Regions from separate parts of the Streptosporangium sp. NPDC002607 genome, predicted to be linked through region 1. Evidence: riboswitches for the same ligand, from Rfam matches in the RefSeq annotation. Region 1 holds a riboswitch; each other region holds the start of a gene.
The links. A riboswitch is a leader RNA that binds a small molecule or an ion and turns the genes downstream of it on or off. The one in region 1 is predicted to bind cobalamin.
Positions count from the first base shown of each region.

Region 2: it holds a riboswitch for cobalamin, as region 1 does, so the genes downstream of both, metE (5-methyltetrahydropteroyltriglutamate--homocysteine S-methyltransferase) here and ACWD3H_RS04520 (ribonucleoside-diphosphate reductase subunit alpha) in region 1, are expected to answer to the same signal.
Region 3: it holds a riboswitch for cobalamin, as region 1 does, so the genes downstream of both, ACWD3H_RS13285 (CbtB domain-containing protein) here and ACWD3H_RS04520 (ribonucleoside-diphosphate reductase subunit alpha) in region 1, are expected to answer to the same signal.
Region 4: it holds a riboswitch for cobalamin, as region 1 does, so the genes downstream of both, ACWD3H_RS35255 (ABC transporter substrate-binding protein) here and ACWD3H_RS04520 (ribonucleoside-diphosphate reductase subunit alpha) in region 1, are expected to answer to the same signal.

Region 1 covers NZ_JBSFWD010000003.1:117,156-124,213, reverse strand. The annotation lists gene ACWD3H_RS04525 (ribonucleotide-diphosphate reductase subunit beta) at 1-448, opposite strand, end outside; gene ACWD3H_RS04520 (ribonucleoside-diphosphate reductase subunit alpha) at 515-2,770, opposite strand; cobalamin riboswitch at 2,887-3,088, opposite strand; gene ACWD3H_RS04515 (tripartite tricarboxylate transporter substrate-binding protein) at 3,093-4,115, opposite strand; gene glmS (glutamine--fructose-6-phosphate transaminase (isomerizing)) at 4,221-6,041, opposite strand; gene ACWD3H_RS04505 (hypothetical protein) at 6,053-6,328, opposite strand; gene ACWD3H_RS04500 (N-acetylmuramoyl-L-alanine amidase) at 6,482-7,058, shown strand, end outside.
Region 2 covers NZ_JBSFWD010000024.1:121,542-128,599, reverse strand. The annotation lists gene ACWD3H_RS26045 (hypothetical protein) at 1-1,413, opposite strand, end outside; gene metE (5-methyltetrahydropteroyltriglutamate--homocysteine S-methyltransferase) at 1,621-3,870, opposite strand; cobalamin riboswitch at 3,973-4,190, opposite strand; gene ACWD3H_RS26035 (GNAT family N-acetyltransferase) at 4,250-5,260, shown strand; gene ACWD3H_RS26030 (O-acetyl-ADP-ribose deacetylase) at 5,359-5,871, opposite strand; gene ACWD3H_RS26025 (ArsR/SmtB family transcription factor) at 5,954-6,295, opposite strand; gene ACWD3H_RS26020 (serine hydrolase) at 6,462-7,058, opposite strand, start outside.
Region 3 covers NZ_JBSFWD010000009.1:83,717-90,774, forward strand. The annotation lists gene ACWD3H_RS13275 (VWA domain-containing protein) at 1-1,293, opposite strand, end outside; gene ACWD3H_RS13280 (CbtA family protein) at 1,343-2,068, opposite strand; gene ACWD3H_RS13285 (CbtB domain-containing protein) at 2,079-2,267, opposite strand; adenosylcobalamin (AdoCbl) riboswitch at 2,271-2,417, opposite strand; gene ACWD3H_RS13290 (leucine-rich repeat domain-containing protein) at 2,658-3,590, opposite strand; gene cobF (precorrin-6A synthase (deacetylating)) at 3,864-4,616, opposite strand; gene chrA (chromate efflux transporter) at 4,683-5,864, opposite strand; gene ACWD3H_RS13305 (hypothetical protein) at 6,149-6,613, shown strand; gene ACWD3H_RS13310 (multicopper oxidase family protein) at 6,669-7,058, shown strand, end outside.
Region 4 covers NZ_JBSFWD010000042.1:35,820-42,877, forward strand. The annotation lists gene ACWD3H_RS35230 (ATP-binding cassette domain-containing protein) at 1-291, shown strand, start outside; gene ACWD3H_RS35235 (ABC transporter permease) at 291-1,865, shown strand; gene ACWD3H_RS35240 (hypothetical protein) at 2,379-2,573, shown strand; gene ACWD3H_RS35245 (NUDIX hydrolase) at 2,557-2,754, shown strand; gene ACWD3H_RS35250 (hypothetical protein) at 2,863-3,219, shown strand; cobalamin riboswitch at 3,402-3,600, shown strand; gene ACWD3H_RS35255 (ABC transporter substrate-binding protein) at 3,769-4,965, shown strand; gene ACWD3H_RS35260 (iron chelate uptake ABC transporter family permease subunit) at 4,962-6,041, shown strand; gene ACWD3H_RS35265 (ATP-binding cassette domain-containing protein) at 6,044-7,058, shown strand, end outside.

The DNA.
Region 1 (7,058 bases):
TCAGCCCGCCGAGCGAGTCGATCCAGCGGAAGCAGAACTCCGCCTTGTCGCGGATCGAGGGGATGTGCTCGACCGCGGCGAACGCCTTGACCCGCTCATCGGGATCGGGCAGGTAGGTGTCCAGCAGGGTCAGGTAGAACTGGACGTGCACCGCCTCCTCGAACAGCTGCCTGCTGAGATAGAGACGCGCCTCGGGGGCGTTGAGGTGCTGGTAGAGGTTGAGGACGAGGTTGTTGGCCACGATCGAGTCGCCGGTGGCGAAGAACGCCACGAGGCGGTTGATCAGGTGACGCTCCTCGGGCGTCATCCTCGCCAGGTCCGCCAGGTCGGAGGCGAGATCCACCTCCTCGACGGTCCAGGTGTTGCGGATCGCGGCCCGGTAGCGCTCGTAGAACTCGGGGTAGCGCATCGGCCGCAGGGTGAGATCCATGCCGGGGTCGAGCAACATCGGGAAAATGCCTTTCGGAGTGGCTGAGGGGTGACGGGGTGCCCTCGGGACGGGCCGCCGGCAGGCCTACTGGCAGGCGTCGCAGTACTCGGGGTTCTCCAGGGAGCAGGCGACGGCCTGGGGGTCGAGGACGGGGACGGGGACCTCCCCGGCCACCGGTGCCGCCACGGTGGCCTGCGCGATCCGGGTGGCCGGGCGCGAGCGCAGGTAGTAGGTGGTCTTCAGGCCCGACTTCCAGGCGTAGGCGTACATCGAGGAGAGCTTGCCGATGGTCGGCGTGGCCATGAACAGGTTCAGCGACTGCGACTGGTCGATGTACGGGGTGCGTGCGGCGGCCAGGTCGATCAGCGCCTTCTGCGGCAGCTCCCAGGCGGTCCGGTAGAGCAGCTTCAGGTCGGCGGGGATCTCGGGAATGTCCTGGACGGAGCCGTCGGCGCGCTTGATCGCGTCACGGATCCGCGAGGTCCACAGCCCCCGGGCCCGCAGGTCGGCGACGAGATAGCGGTTGACCTGGAGGAACTCACCCGAGAGGGTCTCGCGCTTGAAGATGTTGGAGACCTGCGGCTCGATGCACTCGTAGCAACCGGCGATGGAGGCGATCGTGGCCGTGGGCGCGATCGCGATCATCAGCGAGTTACGCAGCCCCGTTCCGGCGATCCGCTCCCTGAGCTCCGTCCACGCGGCCGACGTCGCGGCCCCGTAGTGGTCGGGGTGGAGCACCCCGGCGGCGGCCCTGGTCTCCTGGTACGAGGGGTGGCGGCCCCGCTCCGCGGCCAGGTCCGAGGAGGTCCGGTAGGCGGCCAGCGCGATCTCCTCGGAGATCCGGGTGGACAGCTCCAGCGCCCGCGGCGAGTCGAACGGCAGCCGCAGCGTGAACAGCACGTCGGCCAGGCCCATCACGCCGAGCCCGATCGGGCGCCACCTCTGGTTGGCGGCCCGGGCCTCGGAGGTCGGATAGAAGCCCAGGTCAATGGTGCGGTCGAGGAACCGCACGGCGGTGCGGACCGTCGCGCGCAGCCGCGCCCAGTCGATCCCGTCTCCGGACTCCCCGGACAGGTGGGCGGCCAGGTTGATCGAGCCGAGGTTGCAGACCGCGGTCTCGGCGTCGCTGGTGACCTCGAGGATCTCGGTGCAGAGGTTCGACAGATGGATGACGTTTTCCGGCCTGGCCGTCTGGTTGGAGGTCCGGTTGGCCGCGTCCTTGAAGGTCATCCAGCCGTTGCCGGTCTGGGCGAGCGTGCGCATCATCCGGCCGTACAGGGTGCGGGCGGGGAGCTGCGCGGTGAACCGGCCCTCGGCCTCGGCGGCCCGGTAGGCGTCGTCGAACGCGGCGCCGTACAGGTCGGTGAGGTGCGGGACCTCCTTGGGGTCGAACAGTGACCAGACGCCGTCGGCCTCGACCCGGCGCATGAACTCGTCGGGGATCCAGTTGGCCAGGTTCAGGTTGTGCGTGCGGCGGGCCTCCTCGCCGGTGTTGTCGCGCAGTTCGAGGAACTCCTCGATGTCGGCGTGCCAGGGCTCCAGGTAGACGCAGGCCGCGCCCTTGCGGCGGCCGCCCTGGTTGACCGCGGCGACGCTTGCGTCCAGGGTGCGCAGCCAGGGCACGATGCCGTTGGAATGGCCGTTGGTACCGCGGATCAGCGAGCCCCGCGAGCGGATCCGGCTCCAGGCGATCCCGATGCCCCCGGCGTACTTCGACAGCCGCGCGACCTGCCCGTAGCGCTCGTAGATGGCCTCCAGCTCGTCGCGGGGCGAGTCGAGCAGGAAGCACGAGGAGAGCTGGGGCCTGCGCGAGCCGGAGTTGAAGAGCGTGGGCGAGCTGGGCAGGTAGGACAGGGTGGCCATGAGCGCGTACAGCTCGGCGGCCTCCTCGACGGTCTCGGACAGGCCGCAGGCCACCCGGAGGAAGAAGTGCTGCGGGCGCTCCAGCACCTTGCGGGTGCGCGGGTGACGCAGCAGGTAGCGGTCGTAGACGGTACGCAGCCCGAAGTACTCGAATCTGGCGTCGGCGTCCGGCTCGATGAGCGCGTCCAGGACTCCGGCGTGGGCGGCCACGAACTCCGCGAGCCCGTCGGCGATCAGCCCCGCCTCGTGCGTCGCGGCGACCGACTCGGAGAAGTCGCGGACGCCGTGCTCGGCGGCCTCGTCGGCGATCAGCTCGGCCAGCAGCGCGGCGGCGACCCTGGAGTTCTCGGGGTCGGTGATCACCCGGGCCGCCGCCTCGTCGATGGCCAGCCTGCGATCGACCGGCGCGTTCCCGGCGTTCTCCGCCACGGTTCCCGCCGCGATCCCTGCTGCGGTCTCTGCCAAGGCCTGTGTCACGTGGTGTTCCTCGCTCGCTCTGACTTCCCCGTACGGCTCCGCCGGAGGGGCACGCGTCCGCGAGCGATCCCGGGCACGCCGGACCGCCTCGTTCCGCGGGCCCTCCCACGAGGCCCTGGACAATCACGTCGCCGGCAGGTCTTCGGACTCACGGGCGCCCTGCGCATGCCTACCGGCCGTCGCTTCCCGGGCATGGTTCACCCAGTGCTCACATGACGGCTTTCGTTCCCGTTCACCGCTGCGGGGCAGTCCCGGAATCTCACCGGGTTCCCTCTTGCCTCGCCCCTCCCGGGGCGAACCAGCAACGAGCAGGATCCTACATCTAGGGGCGTCTGACGCAACTACCCCAACAAGTTGTGTCGGAGGACTTCAGTAGCCCGAGCTCGTGAAGCACCCCGCGGGTGCGGGCCGTCTCGGTGAAGAGCCACTGGCGGAAGTCGTCACCGCTGAGGTAGACCCGGCTCCATCCATTGGCCGCGCACAGGGCGCGCCAGCGCGGCGCGGCGTCGATCCTGTCACACAGGGCGATCGCGGCGTCCCGGTCCGTCTGGCTCATGCCCTTGGGTCCCAGCAGGCCGCACCAGTCGCTGTACTCCAGCCGGACCTCGACCTCCAGGAGCGTCGGCGCGTCGATCCCGTCGAGCCGGCTGCCCGAGGAGACCACCAGGGGACGCAGGCGGCCCGCGGTGACCTCGGGCCGCAGGGCGCGGGCCGACCCCAGCAGGGCCGCCACCCGTCCGACCTGGAGCGCCTCGGCGGCATCCTCGGCGCCGAGGAACCCCGCGTACTCCAGCAACCGGGCGTCCACCCCGAGGCACTTGCCGATCATGCCGTAGAGCACGTGGTCGGAACCGCCCTCCGGCCGGCCGCCGACCGTCAGCACCGCCGGGTTGCGGCGCAGCTCCGCGGCGAAGTCCTCGAAGGTGCGCAGGCGGGAGTCCGAGGGGACGACCAGGACCGTCCAGTCGCCGACCAGGCGGGCGAGAGGGGTGGTGGCGTCCACCACCGCGGCGGTGTTGGCGATCTCCGCGGCCGTCACCATCGGCATCGCGGCGACGAGCACCCTGCCCTCGCGCGTGAACGAGCCGTGTACGGCGCCGAACGCGTCACGCGGGACGGAACCCAGGGCTCCCGGCCGCCCGACGGCCATGGCGGAGCGCGCCAGCCCCGACAGGACCAGGACGGAGGCGAGCCTGCCCGCGATCCCGTCCCAGCCGTGGCCGTCGGCGGTGGGTTCGAGGATGCTCAGGCGGCCCACGGCCGAGTCGGCGGAGTCACCGTTCAGGTCGCAACCCGCGACGACCATGGCACCCGCCACCAGCGCGAAAAACCTCCTACGGCGCATAAGCGCCCCTTCCCCCAAGAACCCCCTATACCATAGGTTACCTCCTTATCACTATCTGTTACAGACCGGGGGCGGCCACCACCGGCGGCCGCCCCTGGAGCCGTCTCACTCCACCGTCACGCTCTTGGCCAGGTTGCGGGGCTTGTCGACGTCCCGCCCCAGCGCCACGGCGGCATGGTAGGCGAAGAGCTGGAGCGGGATCGACAGCAGGATCGGGTCCAGCTCGGTCTCGTTCCTGGGCACCACGACGCAGTCGTCGGCCAGCTTGGGGTCGGTCGTGCGGTGACCGACCATGAGCACCCGGCCGCCCCGGGCGCGGATCTCACCCAGCGTGGTGAGGTTCTTGTCCAGCAGCTCGTCGTCGGGGACGATCGCCACGGTCGGCATGTCCGGGCCGATCAGCGCCAGCGGCCCGTGCTTGAGCTCGCTGGCCGGGTACGCCTCGGCGTGCACGTAGGAGATCTCCTTGAGCTTCTGCGCGCCCTCGCGGGCCACCGGATATCCCCGGACCCGGCCCACGAACATCATGCTCGGCGCCTCGGCGTACTTCTGCGCCAGCTCCTTGAGCCGCGGCTCCAGCGTCAGGATCTCCTTGATCTGGTCCGGCAGCCTCCGCAGGCCCTCGCAGATCCGGCGGCCGTCGGCGGGGGACAGGTCACGCACCCGGCCGAGGTGCAGTGCGAGCAGCGCGAAGGCCACGGCGGTCGAGGTGAACGCCTTCGTGCTCGCCACCGAGACCTCGGGCCCCGCGTGCAGGTAGACGCCGCCGTCGCACTCACGGGCGATCGCGCTGCCCACGGTGTTGACGATGCCGAGCACCCGGCCGCCCTTGCGCTTGAGCTCCTGGACGGCGGCGAGGGTGTCGTAGGTCTCCCCCGACTGGCTGATCGCCACATACAGGGTGTCCGCCTCCACCACCGGGCTGCGGTAGCGGAACTCGCTGGCCGGCTCCGCGTCGGCCGGGATGCGCGCCAGCTCCTCGATGAGCTGCGCGCCGATCTGGCCCGAGTAGTACGCGGAACCACAGCCGATGATCTTCACCCGGCGGAACGAGCGGGTCTCCCGCGCGTCCATGTTGAGGCCGCCCAGGTGGGCGATGTGGAAGCGGTCGTCCAGACGGCCGCGAAGCGTCCTGGCCACGGTGTCGGGCTGCTCGGAGATCTCCTTGAGCAGGTAGTGCTCGTAACCGCCCGTGTCGTAGTGCCCCGCCTCCCAGTCGACGGTCAGCGTCTCCTTGGCCGTCTCCCGCGCGTCGCTGGCGAAGGTGTTGAACCCGTCCGCCTTGAGCACGGCGATCTCGCCGTCCTCCAGGTGGACCACCTGGCGGGTGTAGCGGACCAGCGCGGCGACGTCCGACGCGGCGAACATCTCCTTCTCACCGATGCCCAGCACGATGGGGCTTCCGTTGCGGGCCACCACCACCTCGCCGGGGCGCTCGGAGTCGATCACCGCGATGCCGTACGTGCCGACGACCCGCTTGAGCGCGGTCCTGACGGCCTCCTCCAGGGAGTCGGCCTCCTTGACCGTACGGGCGATCAGGTGCGAGAGCACCTCGGTGTCGGTCTCCGACAGGAAGATCGCGCCGTCGGCCTCCAGCTTGGCGCGCAGCTCGTCGGCGTTCTCGATGATGCCGTTGTGCACGACGGCGATGCGCTCGTCGGTGGACAGATGAGGGTGGGCGTTGACGTCACTGGGCGCGCCGTGGGTGGCCCAGCGGGTGTGGCCGATGCCCAGCCCGCCCTTGAACCGCGCGGGCACGACCGCCGCCAGGTCGGCCACCCGGCCCTTGACCTTGCGCATCTTCAGACCCTTGTTGGAGACCACCACCCCGGCCGAGTCGTAGCCCCGGTACTCAAGACGCTGCAGACCCTCCAGCAGGATGGGGGCCGCGTCCTTGGGCCCTACATAGGCCACGATTCCACACATGTAACCGTTCCTTATCCATAGACGATCCGGCGCAGCTGGCGCAGGGAGAGTTCGGGTGCCGCGACACGGCGTACCGCCAGCTCGGCGGCCAGCCTGGGGAAGATCTCGTCATTGACCAGCCCTCTCCCCTTGAGCTCCGCGTGACGCCGCCTGACGAACTCCTCAAGAGGTTCGGAGAAGTAGGCCAGCACGTCGGCGACGACTCGCGCTGCTTCGCCCGGGCCGAGGGCGCTCGTCCGGGTCAGGTGAGTGATCAGATCCTCATACGGATGCCGTGTCGTGGGCACAGAGCAGGACCATACGCATCCGGGAGAGAGCACACCAAGTTTTCTGCCCGATTTCGGGCAGAGAATCTCCACAATGCCGCAACCCCGCCACAACGCGCGACAGTCGGCAATCTCTGATAACTCTAAGTAGCCATCAGAGGGGGAGGAACCATCATGCGCCGCCTGCCGGGGATCACCGTCGTCGCCGCTCTCGCCGTACTGGTCTCGGCCGTCCCAGCACAGGCGGCACACCCGGGGGATCAGGTGACACGGCCCCGGAAGCGCCCGGCATCCGCCACGACCGCGACCTCCCCCGGCGCCGTCGCCGGCACGCCGCCGTCGGCGGGAACGGGTGCGCGGTCCGGCAGGCAGGCCGCCTTCGCGAAGGCGGCGCGGACGTACGGGGTGCCGGAGAGCGTGCTGCTCGCGGTCTCCTACCTGGAGTCCCGATGGGAGGGCCACCACGGGCTGCCCAGCGTCTCCGCCGGCTACGGCCCGATGCATCTGGTCGACGGCCGGGCCAGGCCGGGCCGGCCGCACGGCGTCGGCGAGGACCCGCGCGGCGACGAGACCCGGCCGCGCGTGATCGCCCTTCCGCCCGTCGCGCCGGCCCCGCCCCAGGACACCCTGCGACGGGCCTCGGAACTGACCGGCCTGCCCCTCCGCCGGCTGCGCGAGGACCCCTCCGCCAACATCATGGGCGGTGCCGCGCTGCTCGCCGACTACCGGCGCCGCACCGGCGGGAGCCCCG
Region 2 (7,058 bases), on a different contig from region 1:
GGGGCGCAGATACAGCTCGCGGGCCTGCAACTGCCAGGCTGCCAGGGCCCGGCCGCCCGGTGCGGACAGGGTCGCGTCGTTGAGATACAGATGCCGACCGATTCGGGCCCCGATCAAGGTGAGCTCCCCTTCGGCGACGAAGCCGCGCCCGCACTCCAGGCCGGCGCCGACGCTCGCCCCGGCGAGATCGAGCGCCTGGCCACCGGGGTTGCTCAGCCGGGCACCGCTGAAGTCGGCGAACGTCCCGATGCGCGCGTCGGCGAGACGGACCGCGCCGTCGGCCCGGAACCCCTTGGTGCACGACAGCCCGCCGCCGACACTCACCCCGTCGGCATCGAGCACGACCTCGCCGGGCGCGGACAGGCTCGTGCCGGTCAGGTTCAGCGCCCCCGAGACGCGCGCCTGGGAGAGATCCACCCGCCCCTCGGCGCTGAGCTCGTCCGCGTCGAAGCTCCCCTCGACCTGCAGCTCCGCGGCCTGGAGCGCGTCACCGCCGGGACAGGTCAGGTGGGCGCCGCTCAGGCTGAGCTCCCGGTCGATCCGCGAGTTGGCCAGCCGTACGGTGCCCGTCGCGGTGAACCCGATGGCCAGGTAGAGCCCGCCCTCGGCGGTGATCCTGGAACCGAGGAAGGCCATCCGGCCGGGGCGGTCGATCGTGGTCCCGGTGAAGGCGAACGGTCCGGCCACCCGGGCGTTGCGCAGGCTGATCATCCCGGTGACCGCCATCCACCGGCAGAAGACGTTCCCGTCGGCGATCAGCCCGTCCATGTCCAGCGCGTTCCGGCCGGAGGCCGTCAGGCGGGCATGATCCAGAATCACGGTGCCGCTCACCTTGACGTTGGCGAAGCCGACCTGACCCGTGGCGCCGAGCCCGATCGCGGAGATGCCCCGCCCCGCCTGGAGCCGGTCGCAGTCGATGTCCAGGCTCCGCGCGTGGCTCAGCGTGAGGCTCCCGGCAAGCTGGGTCCCGCGCAGTTCCACCGGGCCGGTGAACACGCACCTCTCCAGCCGCAGATGCCCGTCGATCTGCGCGTTGGAGGCGAACAGGCCCGGCAGGTGGGAGCCGTTGAAGCTCAGCTGCGGGCACCGTGCCCAGTACAGGCTGGGTTCCTCCTCGAAGAAGCAGGACAGGAACCGCGCGGAGTGACGGAGGGTGGAGTAGGCCAGATTCACCCGCTCGGTGATCCGGGCACCCTTGATCCGGAGCGCCGGGATCCGATGCGACCGAGGGGGCTCCTCGCTCATCAGCAGGACGGCGATCACCCTGGCCCGGACCGTCCGCCCCTCGTCCCAGGCCGCCCCTGCCGCCGGGTCGTCCTCCTCCGGCTTCCCGGTGGTGAAGTCGACCTCCTCCCCAAGTGGAAACGCCTCCCATATCCGGCGCTCAGCGTCGGACAAGTCCTCAACCCGCACATCGCCCCCCTTTGCCCAAACACTGCCATCTTTTGATCGTTTGCGTCCAGAGGAGGGTTGTCCCGTGGCGGCTTCGGTGGTTGTCAGGCGGCCGGGCGGTGGTCCAGGACGATGGCGCCGGAGCTGAAGGCCGTGCTGCCGGCCGGTTTCCGATCCCGGAGACTCGCCCCACCGCCGGGCACCGGCGATGGGGCGAGCGACCCGGTGTCAGTCCTGCGGCACGCGGAGAGCCATGGCGGCGGTGACCATGTTGCGCAGGGAGGCACTGGTCTCGGGGTAGCCGCGGGTCTTCAGGCCGCAGTCGGGGTTGACCCACAGGCGGGCCGGGTCGACGGCCTGAAGGGCGCGCCGCAGGTTCTGCTCGATCTCCTCGGAGGACGGGACGCGGGGCGAGTGGATGTCGTAGACGCCTGGGCCGATGCCGCTCTGGTAGCCGGCGTCGCGCAGGTCGGCGACGAGTTCCATGTCGGAGCGGGCGGCCTCGACGCTGGTGACGTCGGCGTCGAGGTCGCCGATCGCACCGATGATCTCCCCGAACTCGGAGTAGCACATGTGGGTGTGGATCTGGGTGGAGTCGGCGACTCCGCAGGTGGCCAGCCGGAACGCGCCGACGGCCCAGGCCAGATAGGCGGCGTGCTCGTCCCCGCGGAGCGGCAGGAGCTCGCGCAGGGCGGGCTCGTCGACCTGGATGATGCGGATTCCTGCGGCCTCCAGATCGTGGATCTCGTCGCGGAGGGCGAGGGCGACCTGGCGGGCGGTGTCGGCCAGGGGCTGGTCGTCGCGGACGAACGACCAGGCGAGCATGGTGACCGGGCCGGTGAGCATGCCCTTGACGGGCTTGTCGGTGAGGGACTGCGCGTAGGTGGCCCAGCCGATCGTCATCGGCTCCGGCCGGAAGACATCGCTGTGCAGGATCGGCGGACGGACGCAGCGCGACCCGTAGGACTGGACCCAGCCGTGATCGGTGGCGGCATATCCGTCGAGCCGTTCGGCGAAGTACTGCACCATGTCGTTGCGTTCGGGCTCGCCGTGGACGAGGACGTCCAGGCCGAGTTCCTCCTGCAGGGCGATCACCCGCTCGACCTCCTCCCTCATGGCCTGCTGGTAGGCCGCGTGGGTGAGCTGCCCGGCCTTGTGGGCGGCGCGGGCCTTGCGGATCTCGGGGGTCTGCGGGAACGAGCCGATGGTCGTGGTCGCCAGATCCGGCAGGCGTAGCGCGGCCCGTTGGGCGGCGAACCTCGCGGCCCGGTCGCCACGGCGGACGCCGTCACCGAGCATGTCGAGACGGGCCCGGACCCGGTGGTCGACCGTGGCAGCCTCGGTCTCGGCGGCGGGGAGCGGGCCGGGGGCGTCGGAACGCGAGGCCCGGCCGAGGGCGACGACTTCGGCGACCTTCTGCCGGGCGAAGGCCAGACGACCCCGGACGGCCGGGGCCAGCGCGGTCTCGGCGTCCAGGTCGAGCGGGACGTGTAGCAGCGAGCAGGAGGTGCTCACCTCGACCTGGTCGGCCAGGCCGAGCAGGACCGCGCAGGTCGCCTTCGCCCGCTGAACGTCGGTACGCCACACGTTGCGGCCGTCCACCACCCCGGCGACGACGGTCTTGCGGGGTAGTCCGCCGACGGAGGCGAGCACGCCGAGGTTTCCCGGCCCGGCGACGAAGTCCAGACCGACCGCCTCGACACGGGTTGCGGCCAGCATGCGCAGCGCGTCCGCGGCGACCGTACCGAAGTAGGTCGCCACCAGGATCCGGGGCCTGTTGGGCAGCTCGCCGAGGTGTTCGTAGACGCGGGCGAGCGCGGCGATCTCCTCGGCGTTCCGGTCGGCGACCAGGGCGGGCTCGTCGAGCTGTACCCACCGTGCGCCCGCCCCGGCGAGCCGTTCCAGCAGGTCGGCGTAGACCTCGACGAGCTCGTCGAGCAGGTCGAGAGGCCGGAATCCGGCGGGCGCGCCGGGCGAGGCCTTGGCGAGCAGCAGATAGGTGAGGGGACCAACCAGCACCGGGCGGGTCTCCACTCCCAGGGCCCTGGCCTCCGCGTATTCGGCCAGCGGCTTGGACCGTGCCCCGTCGGCCAGCCGGAACCGGGTGTCCGGCCCCACCTCGGGCACGATGTAGTGATAGTTGGTGTCGAACCACTTGGTCATCTCCAGCGCCGGGACGTCCTGGACGCCGCGGGCCATGGCGAAGTACCGGTCCAGGCCGGTCAGGTGCCGGTAACGGCCGGGCACCGCGTCGACCATGACGCTGGTGTCGAGTACCTGGTCGTAGAGGGAGAACGTGTTCGACGGGATCGTGTCGAGGCCCGCGTCGCGCAGGCCCGTCCAGACCTCCTGGCGCAGGACCTCGGCCGTCTTCGCCAGGGCGGTGGCGTCGGAGCGCCCGGCCCAGTAGTCCTCGGTGGCGAATTTCAGTTCCCGGTGTGTCCCGATACGGGGGTATCCGAGGATCGTCGTTTGCATGGCAGCTTCCCTCGCTGAGCCACGGGCGGCCGGGCAGGAGGGAAGGAGCGCGCGGCGCGCGTCCCTGGCCCTCCCACGAGGCCGCGGACCACCGCGCGCCGAACGGCGCACGGGCGGAGGCAGGTCTTCGGACTCGCGGGCGCCACACCTGGGACAGGCATGTCCTACTGGCCGTCGCTTCCCAGGCCCAAAGGCCCAGTGCGTGGTGACGGCGGTCGTTCCCACTCACCGCTGCGGGGCAGTCCCGGATTCCCACCGGGTTCCCTCTTACGACATCCAGATCCCAGGGACCTGGATGAACCATCCGCGCCCAGGAGTCTAACCGGGCGGGCGGCATTTATCCCGTTGAGTTCTCGGAGACGATCTGTAGGTTGTCAGCATGTCTTCGTCGCTTCGCCTGGAGAAGGTCACCGCGGACAACGTCGAGGCCGCGTGCCGGCTGCAGGTGCGACCCGACCAGGAGGAGTTCGTGGACCCGGTCGCGTGGTCACTCGCCGAGGCGTACGCGCAGCCTGAGATCGCCTGGCCTCGACTGATCTTCGACGGCGAGCAGCTGGTGGGCTTCGTCATGGGCTTCTTCATGGTCCGTTTCAACCCGGACGACCCGGATGACACGCCCCGCTGTGGAATCTGGCGGCTGAACATCGCCGCCGATCAGCAGGGTCGGGGATATGGCCGCTTCGCGGTGGAGTCCGTGTGCGCGGAGGTCCGCAGACGTGGGCAGACCCGCGCGACGGTTACCTGGGCTCCGGGAGAGCACGGGCCCGAGCGCTTCTACCTCCGGCTCGGCTTTCGCCCGACCGGCGAGAAGAGCGGCGATCAGGTCGTCGGCGAGCTGGCCCTGACCGGGCACCGAGATGCATTCCAGATGGGTCCGGCCGAGGTCCGTCGCCTGACGACCGAGGACTGGAAGACGTTCCGTGATGTCCGGCTCGCGGCACTGGCGGACGCACCGGAGGCCTTCTCCTCCTCGCTCGGGCGGGAACAGGCGTACGACGAGGCACGGTGGCGTGCCGGGATGCTGCCGGAGCGCGGAGTGAAGGCGGTCGCGGTCGTTGAGGGCCGGGTGGCCGGGGTCGCCGGCGGCTGGGTGCCCGAAGACCGGGGTGGGGCGGTCGAGGTGTACGGAATGTGGGTCGATCCGGCCGCGCGAGGCGCCGGGGTCGGTGCCCTGCTCGTTGAGGAAGTCGTCGCGTGGGCCGCCGAGCGCGGACATCGGAAGATCCAGCTGTGGGTCGTGGACGGCAACGACGGGGCGGCCCGGCTGTACCGGCGCCTGGGTTTCGAGGCCACCGGTGAGTCCGAGCCGCACACCAACGACCCCGGCGTCCACGAACGGCTCATGGTCCGCGTGCTCGACGCCCGGCCCCGGGGCCCTCACGGCACCTGAGGGTTCGTTAGGGCTGGGAGGCTTCGCCGGCGAGCTCAGGCGACCGGTGTGTTGGAGAGGCAGGCACGGCAGCCTTTGTGTCAGTGGTTCGCCACCCCTCACCCGGCGCCGAGCGTCCTTTCGAAGACGGTGTAGGCGTCCGGGGTGAACAGTACGAACCGCAGATCCGTGACCTGTGTCGGTGCGCTGCGTACGGTGCCGAGCGCGATGCGGGCGGCGTCGTCGATGGGCCAGCGGTAGATCCCGGTGGATATCGCGGGGAAGGCGACGCTGGTCGCACCCAGCTCGTCGGCGACCCGGAGGGATTCGCGGTAGCAGGAGGCCAGTAGGTGCGAGCGGTCCTCGGTGGGAGAAAAGACGGGGCCGACGGTGTGGATGACCCAGCGGGCCGGCAGGTCGCCCGCGACGGTGGCCACGGCCTGGCCGGTCGGCAGCCCCTTGCCGTAGTGCGAGGCGCGCAGCTCGCGGCAGGCGGCCAGGATCGCGGGGCCGCCGCGCCGGTGGATGGCCCCGTCGACCCCGCCGCCTCCCAGCAGCGAGGAGTTGGCGGCGTTGACGACGGCGTCGACCTGCTGCGCGGTGATGTCCCCCTGGACCAGCGTTACCTGCATGAGGTCGAGTCTGCCAGCGGAACCTCGATTTCCGGCGCCGATTCCACCGGCTTGACGCGGGTCCTCGCGCACCCGCTGAACCTCAGCCAGGAAGATCGCGAGGTTTCACCGGAGCGCCGGAGCGCTCGGCCACGTCGATCGCGGCGGCGGCCAGGGCCAGCACGGGGAAGATCGCATGTGACGGTACCCGGTAGACCCCCCGCTCGGGCTGCTCGACCAGCCCGGCCGAGGCCAGCGTCTTGAGGTGGTGGTACAGCTGGCCGGGGGAGGCGAGGGCCAGCTCGGCCTGCAGGTCGGCGACCGGCTTGGGCCCGACGACCAGCAACTGCAGGATCTCGAAGCGCGCCGGATGCCCGGCGGCGGCCAGCACCGCGGCCAACGGCCCGGTCGGCTGCTGAAGCAACCAGCCGGGGCTGCGGGCCACCTCCCACAGCCACTGGTAGCCGCCGAGCCTGGCCTGGCCGCCGTAGGTGATCAGGCCGGTGTCGTCGCCGTCCGCCGGTGGCTTGGGAACGGTGAGCGCGGCCTCGAGGGCGGCGACCCGCGCCTCGAGGTCCTGGAGCCGGTCGTCGACACTGGTCAGGGTTGCCTCACTTCAATGCTGCGCGGACTTTCGCGAAGAAGACGGGATCGGTCGCCATCCGCACAATGAACTGCTGATGAGCATAGCTGCGCATCCCGGAGAACCAGGTCGCCTCAGGCAGTCGCCGCAGTGCGAGGACGGTCTCGCGCGGCTTCTCACCTGGCCGGACGATGTACATGGCCTCGCTGATGACGCCGGGCAGCGCGCCACCCTTGGTGCCGATGAGGAGCGTGCGGGGGTCGGCGCCGGGCTGGCGCATCGGCCACTCCAGGTGCTTGCTCGCCGTCTTGTCCTTCCTGAGTCCGGCGAGCACTTCGCGCAGCACGCCAGGTTCGACGCGGGTCACGGTTTCGGCCCAGGCAGCCTGCTGGGCGAAGCCGGGGAGCGTGGGCCGCACCTGCGTACCGGCCTTGACGTAATTCTTCAGACAGACGTCGGCGGGCAGTGTGCAGCCGCCGAAGGCGCGTAGTATCTCGCCGTTGATGGTACCGACGCCGGTCTGCGCGATCTTGCGCAGCGCGCCGGGGCCGAGGCGGTCGCGCAGCAGGTCGGCGGCGGCGTTGTCACTCTCCTCGATCATGGCGGAGACGACCTGGTCGAGCGT
Region 3 (7,058 bases), on a different contig from region 1:
ACGGTCCGGCGAGGCGCCGGTCCCGTCGAAGGCGCCCGGGACATCGGCGGCGCCGGTCCCGGAACCACCGTCGTGCGAACCACCGTCGTGCGAACCACCGTCGTGCGAACCACCGCCGTCCGTGCCGCCGTGCGGGCCCGCACCGGAACCATCACGCGCGGGACCTTCCGCGGAGCCGGTCTCGGGACCGTCCCCGGAGTTCACCGGGCCGTCCGAACCACCCGAATCGCCCGGACCGCCGGAGGTGCTCGGCCCTCCATCCGGGTCGTCCGGCTCGTCGCCACCGTGCTCCGCCAGGAGGTCGTCGAGGCGTGACTCGTCAAGGCCCGGCGCGTCGAAGGGGTCTCGGCGGCGGCGGTGCGGCAGCGAGAGACGGGCCGCCTCACGCACGTCCTCGGCCGTGACCTCGGCGCCGCCGCGCCAGGCCGCGTGCGCGATGGCCGCGTTGGCCGTGACCAGATCGGCCCGGAGCCCGTCCACCTCGAAGGCGGCGCACACCCCCGCGATCTGGCGCAGCCGGGCGTCCGGCAGCACGACCTGCCTGACCCGCTCCCTGGCCTCGGCGATCCGCCGCGCCAGGGCCGCCTCCTGTCCCGCCCACCCGGCGGCGAAGGAGGCGGGATCGGCGTCGAAGGCCAGCCGGCGCCGTACCACCTCGGCCCGCTCGTCCGGATTCCTGGACGCCCGCACCTCGACGGTCAGCCCGAAACGGTCCAGGAGCTGTGGCCGCAGCTCGCCCTCCTCCGGGTTCATCGTGCCGACCAGCAGGAACCGCGCCGCGTGCCGTACCGAGACCGACTCTCGCTCGACGAAGCAGGTGCCGAGCGCGGCGGCGTCGAGCAGCAGGTCCACGAGATGGTCGTGGAGCAGGTTGACCTCGTCGACGTAGAGGACACCTCGATGTGCGGCGGCGAGCAGGCCCGGCTCGAACGCCCTGACCCCCTCGGTGAGCGCGCGCTCGATGTCAAGCGCGCCGACCAGCCGGTCCTCCGACGCGCCGACGGGCAGCTCCACCAGCGCGGCCGGACGCTCCTGCCCGCTCTCGCCCGCGTCGTGCGGGCCGTCGGGGCAGCCCGGATCCGGCTCGGCCGGGTCGCAGGAGAAGCGGCAGGCGGCGATCACCTTGACCGCGGGGAGTTGTGCGGCGAGCGCGCGGACGATCGTGGACTTGGCGGTCCCCTTCTCCCCCCGGACCAGCACACCGCCCACCCGTGGGGAGACCGCGTTGAGTATCAGCGCGAGCTTGAGGTCGTCGAGACCGACGACGGCACTGAACGGATAGGCACCGATCACGAGGTTTCTTTCTGCGAGATCCTGCTGACGTGTCCGACCCGCCGAACGTTCAGTTCGGGGCCGCCGTGAGCGCGTCGCGGCGGACCGCGCGCTGGACGGCGATGCCGTACAGGACACCGATGGCCGACCAGAGCACGAGTTGCGTGCCGAGGGAGGACAGCCGGAAGTCCCACAGCAGCTGGGCGGGGAAGCCGTCGGGCACCTCGTTGACCGCCGGCAGCACGAACAGGGTGACGATGACGGGGACCAGGAAGCCGGCCGCGCCGGCGAGCCAGGGCCTGGCCGGCACCTTACGGGCGCAGGCCACTCCCACCGCCACGGACAGCAGGCCGATGGCGACCAGGACCAGGTACAGCGTGGTCCGGCTGCCGATGGTGTCCGGGTCACCGACGGCGGGCGGGTTGGCCGGGTACTTGACGAACGGCACCAGCACGATCGCGACGAACGCCGTGGCGGCCATCGTCGCGGCCAGCACCACGTCGGAGCGGGGACCGATCCGGCCGCGCAGCCCGGCGAAGACGAGGGAGAAGATACCCCCCACGGACATGCCGTACAGGGCCAGGGCGAGGAAGAGCCCGGCCTGCTGGCCGGACCGGCTGACCAGTGCCTCCTCCCCGTGGGAGTGCCCGACCTCGGTCTGGGCGTGGGCGGCGGCCTCTTCGAGCGCGATGGCCTGGTCGATGTTCGGCTCGCCCAGCAGGTAGGCGAACACGGCGGCGATCAGCCCGGCGACCAGCCCGACGAGCAGGCCACGGAGCAACAGGGTACGGATCACGGCGCGCGGTCTAGTGGCAGGGAACGCCGAGCAGGTGGCGCCCGTCGTGCATGAGTTCGTGCAGATAGTCGCCCGCCTGCGACACCACCCCCTGGTCGAAGGTGACCAGGTAGGCCACCAGCAGGAGCAGCGGAACCGCCACGAGCCAGCGGGCCAGGTGGGAGAGGGGAACGGGCTGAGAAACGGACAGCTCACGCATGAGTAGCCTCCTTGGGGATGACGCGTCCCGACAGATGAGGACGCGGCGGCCAAGTAACCTGGCTCCCGGAACTCACGTTCCGGATACAGTGGCGCGACCGCACCGGCTTCTCACCGGACTTCCCTCGGACCACCGCGAAATCGTCCGCAATGTAACTCTTTTTGTGGTGGGCCGTCAACAGAAGGTGATTCGTCGCGGCGCGGCGCCTACGCCTCCGCCCGTCGACCCGGCCACCGCGCCCACTCCCAGCTCCGGGACGAAGCGGAGCGGCCGGCGTAATCCGAATGACCCCGTAGGGGCCGCGTAGCGGTTGGACCGGTGGTCGAAGCGGCGGGGAGTTCCGCGAGCACGCGTTCGAGAGATGATCGTGAGGTTGCCAGGACGGGCTCGTTAACAGTCGAGGCCGTCCAGGAGCTTGCGCCATCGCGATGAGGTCTGGGCGCGATGGCGCAGGGAGTCCGGGACCGTGGGCGGCGGATGGTTGCCGTCAAGCCAGAGCGTGGTGAGGTTGGTGAGGTCGCCCAGTGATTCGGGAAGGCGGGTCAACTGGTTATAGCCCAGTTTAAGGGTGGTGAGGTTGGTGAGGCCGCCCAGCGATTCGGGGAGCTGGGTCAACTCGTTGAAGTTCAGGTCGAGGGTGGTGAGGTTGGTAAGGCCGCCCAGCCACTCAGGGATCTCAGTCAACTCGTTGCGACTCAGATCGAGGGTGGTGAGGGTGGTGAGGCCGCCCAGTGATTCGGGAAGGCGGGTCAACCGGTTGTTGCTCAGGTAGAGGGTGGTGAGGTCGGCGAGGTCGCCCAGTGATTCGGGGAGCTGGGTCAACTCGTTATAGCCCAGGTTAAGGGCGGTGAGGGTGGTGAGGCCGCTCAGCCACTCAGGGATCTCAATCAACTTGTTGCCGCTCAGCCAGAGGGTGGTGAGGCCGCCCAGCGATTCGGAAAGGCGGGTCAACTCGTTGCGGCTCAGGTCGAGGGTGCTGAGATTGGTGAGGCCGCCCAGCCACTCAGGGAGGCGGGTCAACTCGTTGTCGCTCAGGTCGAGGGTGGTGAGATTGGTGAGGCCGCCCAGCGATTCGGGAAGGCGGGTCAACCGGTTGTCGCTCAGGTCGAGGGTGGTGAGATTGGTGAGGTCGCCCAGCCACTCAGGGATCTCAGTCAACTTGTTGGATTTCAGGCGCAGCTTGTTCAGGTGGGTTAGTTCACGCAGTTGCTCAGGCACCACCTTCAGGAATAGGAAATCCAGTTTGAGTGTGTCCGATGCGTTTCGTCGGCACTTGTTGATCCGCAACACGGCGGCCCTTGGGAGCTTCGTATCCCCCGTCACGTCTCTCCTTTCCGCGATCATCGGCGTGACCAGGCTCGGTCGCACTGGTCCCCGAACGGGCGCCGGACCCGGCGGCCGATGATCATGCTAGGCGACGACGCTGGAGGCTGACTTGTGGATCATTGGTATCTCCGACAGATGATTTCCGTGGCGTAGTACGTGGGTGTACGTGAGCTTGATGTCCTGGGCCGCCTGGATGCCTGCATCTGGTCGGATGGCACGGCGCCTCCTGAGTGAAGCGCGGCGGCCTTTGGAGGCCGCCGCGACAGGTGCTCAGCGAGAGACCCTGCGGAGCAGGTAGGTGTCCATGATCCAGCCCTTGCGTGCCCGTGCCTCGGCACGCAGCTCGCGGATGCGGTCGGCGACCTCGGGCACCGGTCCGGCGACCAGGATCTCGTCGGGGGTGCCGAGGTAGGCGCCCCAGTAGATGTCGAAGTCGGCGCCCAGATCGGCGAAGGCGCAGTGCGCGTCCAGCATGACGACGACGTCGTCGGCCGAGGGCCCCTCCTCGGCGAGACGTCTGCCGGTGGTGACGTGCACCGGCCGGGCGACCCGGGTCAGGCTGACCCGATGCCGGGCGGTGAGTGCGGACACGCTGCTGACACCGGGAATCACCTCGTGCTCGAACCGGACCGAGCCCCGCTGGTGAATCTCCTCGACGATGGCCAGGGTGCTGTCGTACAGGCCCGGATCGCCCCACACCAGGAAAGCACCCGTCTGCCCCTCGGCGAGCTCGTCACGGATGAACCGCTCGCAGATGTCGGCGCGGCGCGAGCGCCAGTCCTCGACCGCGGGCGCGTAGTCGGGAGTGGTCCGGTCACGTTCGGGATCGCCGGCCTCGACGATCCGGTACGGCGGGCGGGCGTGCGCGTCGACGAGGTCGTGCCGCAGCTGGACGAGGTCGTGTTTGACCTCGCCCTTGTCCAGGACGAAGAACACGTCGGTACGGGCGATGGCCTTGACCGCCTGGAGGGTGAGATGGTCGGGATCACCGGCACCGATGCCGATGATGAGGATTCGCTTCACCCGACAGAGTCTGCCCGTACCGTTTCGAGATTCGGCACGGGGGGCCGCCCCGGCGACGCCTGCCGGTCAACCGACGAGCAGCGTGCGGGCCAGGCCGATGGCGGCGGCCACGGCGATGAACCAGGCGGTGTTGAGCCTGGTGCGCCACTGCAGCAGCAGCGCGAGCACGGCCAGTGTCACGGTGAGCGGGTCGACGAACGCGTCACCGGCCAGTTGCAGGGTGACACCGGCCATCAGGGCCAGCGCGGTGGCGTTGACACCGTCCAGGAACGCCGATGACCAGGCCCGGCCGCGGATCCGGTCGACGAGCCGGGTCAGCAGGCCGACCAGCACGAACGACGGGGTGAAGATGGCGACGGTGGCCAGCACCGCCCCCGGCAGGGCGGCGATGACGTAGCCGATGAAGGTGGCGGTGGTGAACACCGGCCCGGGGGTGAGCTGGCCGATGGAGATCGCGTCCAGCAACTGGTCGCGGGTGATCCAGCCGAGCCGCCGTACGAAGTCGCCCTCCAGGAAGGCCAGCAGGACGTAGCCGCTGCCGTACAGCACCGAACCGATCTTCAGGAACGTCAGGAACAGCTCGGTGAGCCGGCCGCCGGTGGGGTCGGGAAAGCGCGGCCCGACCAGCAACGGCACCAGCACCAGGCCTGGAGAACCGCGACGCGGCAGCCAGACGTGCCTGGTGCCGGCCGCCATCACCACCAGCCCGCCGGCGGCCAGTACGAGCAACTCGTTGACACCGAGCAGGTACAGCGCCAGTGCCACCGTGGCGACGAGCGCGGTCAGCCGGCCCTTGATCGCGGTCCTGAGCAGTCCGGCCAGGGCCCACACCACGATGGCCACCACCACCGGTTTGATCCCGTACAGCAACCCCTCCGCGGCAGGGGTCCGGCCGTAGCGGACATAGGACCAGGCCAGGGCGAGGACGATGGCGAAGGCGGGCAGGATGAAGCACACCCCGGCGGCGATCAGACCCTTCCAGCGAGCCCGGTCATAGCCCAGGTGGATGGCCAGCTCGGTGGAGTTGGGGCCGGGGATGAGGTTGACGGCGCCTATCAGGTCGACGAAGCGCTCATCGGAGACCCAGCCGCGCCGGCGCACCAGTTCGTCACGCATCATCGCGGTGTGCGCGGCCGGGCCGCCGAATCCGATCACGCCGAGTTTCAGGAAGACCCCGATGACCTCGCCCAGCGCGTGTGCCGGCCGTCCGCCGGATCCGCCGCCGGTGTCATCGTGCGAAGCGTTCATCGTGGCCTTCCAGCTGGGGGTGCACCGAATCGTGCATTGTTCACGACCACGTTGAACGCCAGGCCGACGGCGGCGAAACACCGGGACCGCGGCCGTGAACGTTTGACGCTCGGCGAACGCTCCCGGTCCTGACCTCGGCGCCGTCCATGGTCCCAGCCCGAGCCGCCCGACCTGCCGATTCCCGGCCCCAAGTGGTGGCGCAGACAACAGCAAGAGCCTGCCAAGTGGTGAAGGTGATCCTTGGAACGTCAACCTCCTCCGACCGACACTCCAGGGAACGTTCCATGCGCAAGGTCTTCCTCGGCTCCGCCGCGCTCCTGCTGCTCGCCGTGATCGCCCAGTTCTACCTCTCCACCTTCGGCGCCTTCGAGCGCCCCACCCCGAGCCCGGGTGCCTCCAGCGCCATCACCCCGCACGCGATCAACGGGATCGCGGTGATCCCGGTGCTCTCCCTGGTCACCGCGATCGTCGCCGCGCTGGCCCGCGCGGGCGGCAAGATGATCTGGCTGAGCCTCGTCCCGCTGGCGGTCATGCTGGGCCAGCTCTTCGTGATCTTCTCGTTGGTCGAGCTGTCCGGTGCCACCAAGGAGCAGACCAACACCTTCGCCCACATCGTGTTCGGCTTCCACGCGATCCTCGGCCTGGTGCTGCTCTGGGCCTCCGTGGTGATCTTCCGCGAGGCGAGGGCCCTGGCCTCACCCGCCCACGCCAGGAGGCGGACCCCCGACCTGGCCTCCTCCCCGTTCTGACCTCACCCGCGCCGTCTCTCACGGTTCCGGCTCTTTCCACCCATCCTGAAAGATCATGAATACCGCGCAGCTCCTCGCCCTGGACCGCATCCTGCTCGTTCTCGTCGCCGCGCTCTGGCTCGGCGCCGGGGTGAGCACGGTCATGGCCCGCCGTGATCGCCGTACCCGCCTGATCGCCCTCGGCCTGACCCTGGCGGCGCTGGCCGCCACCGGCCTGCGGGTCGGGCTGGCGGTCACGCTGAGCCGTTCGGGGTGGTGGTTCGCCGCCGACAAGCTGATCCTCGCCCTGCCGCTGGTCGGCGTCCCCGCGCTGGTCGCCGCCGTCGCCGCCCTTCCCCGGCTGCTCCGCCCGTCACCGTCCCCTGCCACGGCCGTACCCACGCTGACCGCCGGGTACGGCGCCCTGGGCGGCGTCGTCGCGGCACTCACGATCTCCCACCCCGTC
Region 4 (7,058 bases), on a different contig from region 1:
GACCGGGTGAGCATCATCCGCGACGGCCGCATAGTCGAGACCGGCACCCTCTCCGAGCTGCGCCACCTGACCAGGACCACCATCACCGCGGAGCTGGCCGGGTCGCCCAACGGCCTGCACGGCGTGCACGACCTTCGTATCGACGGCAACCGGGTGACCTTCCAGGTGACGACCGGCGAGCTCGACGCGGCGTTGCGCCAGCTGACCAGCGTGGGCGTGCGCACGCTGATCAGCCAGCCGCCGACGCTGGAAGAGCTGTTCATGCGCCACTACGCCCGGGTGGACAGCTGATGACGGGCACGCGAGCGCTGGTCCGGCTGATTCTGCGCCGCGACCGCGTGATCCTGCCGATCTGGGTGCTCCTGCTGGCGATCATGCCCGTCACCCAGATCTCCGCCATCGGCGGACTCTATTCCACCGACGCCGAGCTGCAGGCCTTCGCCGCCTCCATGCGTGCCACTCCGGCCTTCTTCGCCCTGTACGGCCCGCTGCTGGACTGGCACGTGGCGGCGCTGGGCGTGTGGCGCGCCGGATTCGTTCCGGTGATCCTCGGCCTGGCCAGCCTGCTCACGGTGATCCGGCACACCCGGGCAGAAGAGGAGAGCGGACGCCGCGAGCTGCTGGGCTCCACCGTGCTCGGCCGCCACGCCCCGCTGGCCGCCGCCCTCATCGTCGTCGCGTCGGCCAACGTGATCGCCGGCCTGATCGTGGCCGGCTCCCTCGCCGGGACGTATCCGGTAGCCGGCGCACTGGCGGCCGGGCTCGACTACGCCCTGGTCGGCATCGCCTTCGCCGCGATCGGCGCGGTGGCCGCCCAGCTCACCGAGAGCGCCTCCGGAGCTCGGGTGATCGGCATCGCCGCTCTCGGGCTGGCGTTTCTGCTGCGGATGGCCGGTGACACCACCGACGCCTCCTGGCTGTCGTGGTTGTCGCCCATCGCCTGGGGGCAAAAACTGCGCCCCTTCGCCGACGAGGAATGGTGGCCGCTGGCTCTGTTCGCCGCCTTCATCGCCGTGACCTGCTACGCCGCCTACGCGCTAGCTGCCCGGCGCGACGTCGCAGCCGGCCTGCTACCGCCCAGGCTGGGTCCCGCGCAGGCCGCGCCCGGCCTGGCTGGCCCGCTCGCGCTGGCCTGGCGCCTGCACCGCGGGCTGCTGCTGGCCTGGTGCGCGGGCTTCGCCGTCTTCGGCGCGGTGATCGGCAGCGCCGCCGACGCCGCCTCCTCCGCATTGCGGCAAAACGCCCAGATCATGGAGATGCTCAACCGGCTCGGCGGCGGAACCGACCCGGCCGACCTGTTCATCGCCGTGCTGATCGGCATCTTCGGCATCGCCGTGTCCGGCTACGCCATCCAGGCCGCGCTGCGGCTGCGCACCGAGGAGAGCCTCGCCCGCGCCGAGCCGCTGCTGGCCACCGCGGTCAGCCGCGTCGGCTGGGCGGCCGGCCACACGCTGTTCGCCGTGCTCGGCCCGGCGGTGGTCCTCGCCGTGACCGGCCTGGCCGTCGGTCTGTCGTACGGTGCGGCCTCAGGAGACATAGCCGCCCACCTGCCTGCCACGCTGGGCGCGGCTCTCGCTCAGCTCCCCGCGGTATGGACCTTCTCCGGCCTGGCCCTCGCCCTGTTCGGCCTGCTGCCCCGCCTGGCCGCCGCGGCATGGGCGGTCCTGGCGCTGTTCCTGCTCTTCGGCCAGGTGGGCGCGCTACTGGAGCTGCCCCAGGTGCTGCTGGACCTGTCACCCTTCAGCCACCTGCCCACACTGCCGGGCGGCGAGGTCTCAGCGACCCCGCTGGTGGCCATGACCGCGATCGCCGCGGCGCTGACCATCGCCGGCCTGTACGGCTTCCGCCGCCGCGACGTCGGCTAAGCGTGTTCTTTAACCTCGGGCCTCGAACGGTTTTCGGGGGGTGCGGGTGGCCTCGGTGACTGAGACACCGTCGTCGACCAGGCGGCGCAGCGTCGCCGGTTCGGCGGACCCCCGCAAGACCTTCACTGGCGCTGAACCCGCCGCGGTCGACGCTCAGCTGGGTGGGTTCTTCCACCTGGACGTCGCCGCCCGCCGCCGGGCGATGGCCGCCAACGGGGCCCGCTCGGGCGCTGCAGTTGGGCACGGTGCGTTTCCTGGGCACCTTCCTACTGGACCCCCAAGTTCCGCCACCAGCACCTGGCCGGCCTTGGGCACCACATACGGCTCGGCGAAACTGCTGCCCGCGTCACCGCCGAGGCTGCCCCCGCCACCCGCTGACCTCATTCACAGAAACCCGCTCCGGTGGAAGATGATCTCCATCAGCGCGGAGCTCAGTAAGAAATTTCTGACCGTCTTCCCTGGTCAGATAGTTTCGTCGGCGCCCGAGTAAAGGTCGATAGTGGAGGGCCAGAGGTGGACGACGTTCTCGCCGCTGACGAAGCCGGCAACCTTCTGACCGCGTTTCATCCGGTTACGGAGGAAGTTCGCTTCGATGACGGACCCCTGCCGCTGGCGCTGACGGCGGTGTGGAATGACGAGCGGCTGCTGCTGGTCTCACCGCCTGCGCCGGTGCTGGGAACTGCCCGGCGGCATGATCGACCCAGGTGAGACACCACGCCAGGCGGCCCTGCAGACCGGCCTGGAGGTCGCTGACCTCGTGTTTGCCGGACACGCGCGTTTCGTGCTCGGCCCCGAGAGGCGCGTCGAGTACGCGGCCCTCTACACCGCGCTCACCACCGCGCACCCTGGCTTCACCCCCGACGAGGAGATCAGCGCGATCTGCTGGTAGGACGGCGTTCAGCCCCTCGTCGGCCGCGTCGAGCTGCTGGACGCCTATCTGGGAAAGCTGGCCAGGGTCAGGTAGCTCTGGATAGACCATCAGTGAAGCGCAGGACTGATGTCAGCGGAAACTCAGGTCTGTGACAGTGAAGTCGGGCAAGCGCAGAACATCGTGGCCAGCGCCTCGTACCGGCCCAACGCGCCCTCCACAGGCTCGCGGTGGTGCGGTCCATGGTCGCGGGTGGCGGCGATCGAGTGGCTGGATCCGCTGTGGCCCGCCGGTCACTGGGTCTCCGAGCAGATCCGGGCGGCGGGCGGTGAGCCGCTGCTGGCCGAAGCGGGCGAACGCACCACAGCCATCGACTGGGAGAGGTTGCGAGCCTCCCACCCCGAGGTGGTCCTGCTGATGCCCTGCGGCTTTCCTCCCGAGCGGACGCGAGCGGAGTGGCCTCTGCTGACCCGCCTTCCGGGCTGAGCCGACCTGCCGGCGGTCCGCGCGGGCCAGGTGTGGGTGCTGGACGGTCCGGCGTACTTCAACAGGCCCGGACCTCGCGTGGTGCGAGGGGTGGAGGTCCTCACCCAGGTGCTCCACGGTGTGCGCGCCGGTGCTCCCGTCGAATGTGGGGAGGCGCGCCGGGTCTGACGGGTGGTACGCACTTTGTCGTTGATGGGTGGTGTGCGAGCATGGTCGGCGTAGGCGAGCGCGGAACGAGGAAGCCGGTGTGAATCCGGCGCGGTCCCGCCACTGTGATCGGCGAGCGAATCCCGACGAAGCCACTGCCCGGATAACGGGTGGGAAGGCCGGGAGGAGCGTTGACCCGAGAGCCAGGAGACTCACGCGGTCGCCTCCTCAGAGAAATTGGGGCGGATCTCCCCAAGAGAGGAACGGTGATCGCCATGCCTGGACCTCGGCCTGTCGGCCCTGGGCATGCTCGGCGTGCTGGACTCTCCTGGTGACCCGGCCTCCCACCCGTCGCGGAGGCCGTCGAGGAACGGCGTCCGCGGCCCGCCTTCAGGAGCACGCATGGGCATCCCCCGCTCGATCACCGCGGCACTGCTCGCATCCTTACTCGCCGTCGCCGCCTGCGGCGCCCCGGACGCGGCCACGCCCGCGGCCCCGGCGGCCGAGGGCCGCTGCGTCACCGGTTTCGACCCGGGCCGGGACTACTTCCCGGTCAAGCAGAAGGTGGAGCACGCGACGAACTTCACGCTGACCTACGCCAAGAACCATCAGGTCCTCACTGTCAAGCAGCCCGCCCCCGGTGCCAAACCGGAGACCTACGTGCTGGTGCGGTGCGGTACTCCGGCTCCCGCGCTCACCGGCGAGCTGGCCGCGGCGGTCACCGTCGAGACCCCGATCGAGCGGCTGTTCTCCGCTTCGACCACCCACCTGCCGTTCATCACCGACCTGGGCGTGCTGGAGCGGCTCACCGGTGTTTCGTCGGCCGGGTACATCACCTCCCCTCAGGTACTGGCCCAGGTGAAGGCCGGGAAGATCACCGAGTACGCCAAGGGTCAGGAAGTCGACACCGAGAAGGTGATCGCCGCCAAGCCGGACGTGCTGATGAGCGGCGGCACCGAGGACAAGGCCTACGGCCCGTTGCGCCAGGCCGGGATCAAGGTGGTGGCCAACGCAGAATGGCTGGAGTCCACCGCGCTGGGCCGCGCCGAGTGGATCAAGGTGATGGCCGCGCTGACCGGTACCGAGGCCAAGGCCGGTGAGGTGTTCGGCAAGGTCGAGACCGACTACACCGCCCTGGCCGCCAAGGCCAAGGCCTCCGCGCCGGTCACCGTGCTGCCGGGCCAGATGTATGAGGGGCAGTGGTCGGTGCCCAACGGCGGCAGCTACGTCGCGGGGCTGATCAAGGACGCGGGCGGCACCTATCCGTGGGCGGACACGCCGGGCCCCGGCAGCACCACCATGGACCTGGAGGCTGTGCTGTCCAAGGCCAAGGACGCCAAGGTGTGGCTGGCCACCGTGAACGAGTGGAAGAGCCTGGCCGATGTGGAGAAGGCCGACCCGCGCTATGCCAAGTTCGGCGCGTTCGAGTCCGGGAGCCTCTGGTCGGCGAACAGGACGCTCGGGCCGGGGGGCGGCAACGACTTCTACGAGCGCGGCGTCGGCCACCCGGACCTGATCCTGGCCGACCTGGTCGCGATCTTGCGCCCCGACCTCGCGCCAGGGCACGCCTTCACCTTCTACCAGCAGCTGACCAGGTGACGGCTCTGGCCCTCGCGGGTGTTCCGGCGGCGGCCCAGCGCCGCCGGAGCGTCGTCCTGGCCGCCATCGGGATCACGGTGCCGCTGACGTTCGCGCTGGCGGTCCTGCTCGGCTCGACCTCGATCCCGCTGAACCAGGCGCTGCTCGCTCTGGTGCGTGACACCGGCGCGGACCCGGGGGTTCAGGAGATCATCTGGACGGTACGGCTGCCGCGCGCCATCACCGCGGCCCTGGCCGGAGCGGCCCTGTCGGTCTCGGGAGTACAGCTGCAGACCCTGTTTCGCAACCCGCTGGCCGAGCCGTACATCCTGGGGGTGAGCTCGGGTGCGAGCCTGGGCGTGGCTCTGGTGATCATCGGGTGGGGCGGCGCGGCCGGCGCGTTCACCGCGGGCATCGCGGGCCTGGGCCGGGCGGGCGTGGTGGTGGCCGCCTCAGCCGGTGCGGCCACGGTGCTGGGGCTGGTGATGGTGCTGTCGCGGCGGGTCAGGTCGGTGGTGACGTTGCTGATCATCGGCGTGATGGTGGGGTCGGCCGCCGTCTCGGTGATCACCTTGCTGCTGGTCTACACCGACCCGCAGCGGGCCCAGCAGTTCATCATGTGGGGTCTGGGCAGCTTCGCCGGCACCACCTGGGGGGACCTCGGGGTGTTCGTGCCGGTCTGTGTGGCCGCGCTGGCGGGTGCGCTGGCCGGGGTCAAAGCGCTCAACGCGCTGCTGCTGGGCGAGAACTACGCGCGCACGATGGGCGTGCGGGTACGGGTGGTGCGCACGCTCACCCTGCTGACCTCCTCGGTGCTGGCCGGGGCGGTGACCGCCTACTGCGGGCCGATCGCCTTCCTCGGCCTGGCGGTGCCGCACGTGGCCCGGCTGCTGCTGGGCACCGCCGACCATCGGGTGCTCATGCCCGCGGTCGTCCTGCTGGGCGCCGCCGTGGCACTGGCGTGCTGTGTGGCCACCCAGGCGCCGGGCAGCGGGGTCGTGCTGCCGCTGAACGCCGTGACCACCATCTTGGGCGCGCCGGTGGTGATCGCCGTACTGCTGCGCAGCCGCGCGGCCCGAACCGGACTGGCGGTGTGAGCATGAGCCTGGAACTGCGCGGACTGCACGCCGGATACCCCGCCAGGCGGGGACAGCGGGAGCGTCGCGTGCTCGACGATCTGGACGCCGAGGCCCTGGCGGGCGAGCTGACCGTGCTGATCGGCCCGAACGGCACCGGCAAGTCCACGCTGCTGCGCACCATGGCCGGGCTCCAGCCCGCGCTGGGCGGCCAGGTACGCGTCGACGGCGTCGGCATCGAGACCCTGCCCGCCGCCCACCTGGCCAGGAGCCTGGCCGTCGTGCTCACCGAACGCGATCTGCCGCCGCTGCTGAGCGCCCGCGAACTGGTCGGGCTGGGCCGTCACCCGCATACCGGATTCACCGGACGGCTGTCGCCCGGTGACCACGAGATCGTCACGTGGGGGTTGACCGCTGTGAACGCGGGCCATCTGGCCGACCGGGCGGTGAGCGAGCTGTCCGACGGCGAGCGCCAGCGGGTGCTCGTCGCCCGCGCCCTGGCCCAGGAACCGGCGGCGATCCTGTTGGACGAGCCGACCGCCTTCCTCGATGTCACCTCCCGGGTGGCGCTCATGGGCCTGCTGCGCCGTCTGGCCCGTGAGAAGAACCTGGTCATCGTGGTCTCCACCCATGATCTGGAGCTGGCGCTGCGGGTCGCCGACCGGATGTGGCTGATCGACCCGGCGGGCCGTCTGCACACCGGAACCCCGGAGGAGCTGACGCTGCGGGAGGTGATCGGCGCCTCCTTCGACGGGGCTGAACTGACCTTCGACGCGGCTTCCGGCATGTTCGTGCCGCAGAGCGGGACCGGCGCCACCGTCCGTATCCTCGCCGAGGGCCTGCACGCTCCGCTGCTGGAGCGGGCGCTGGCCCGAGAGGGCTGGCATACGGTCGGCGCCGGGCCTGCTGAGCTGGCGGTGGAATGGACGGGCGACGGCTACGAGGCGGCCTACGACGGCACCACCCACTGGTTCGCCGCCTTGCCCGACCTGGCCACCTGGACGCGTACGGCGCACTCCCGGCTCACCGTCGCCCAGC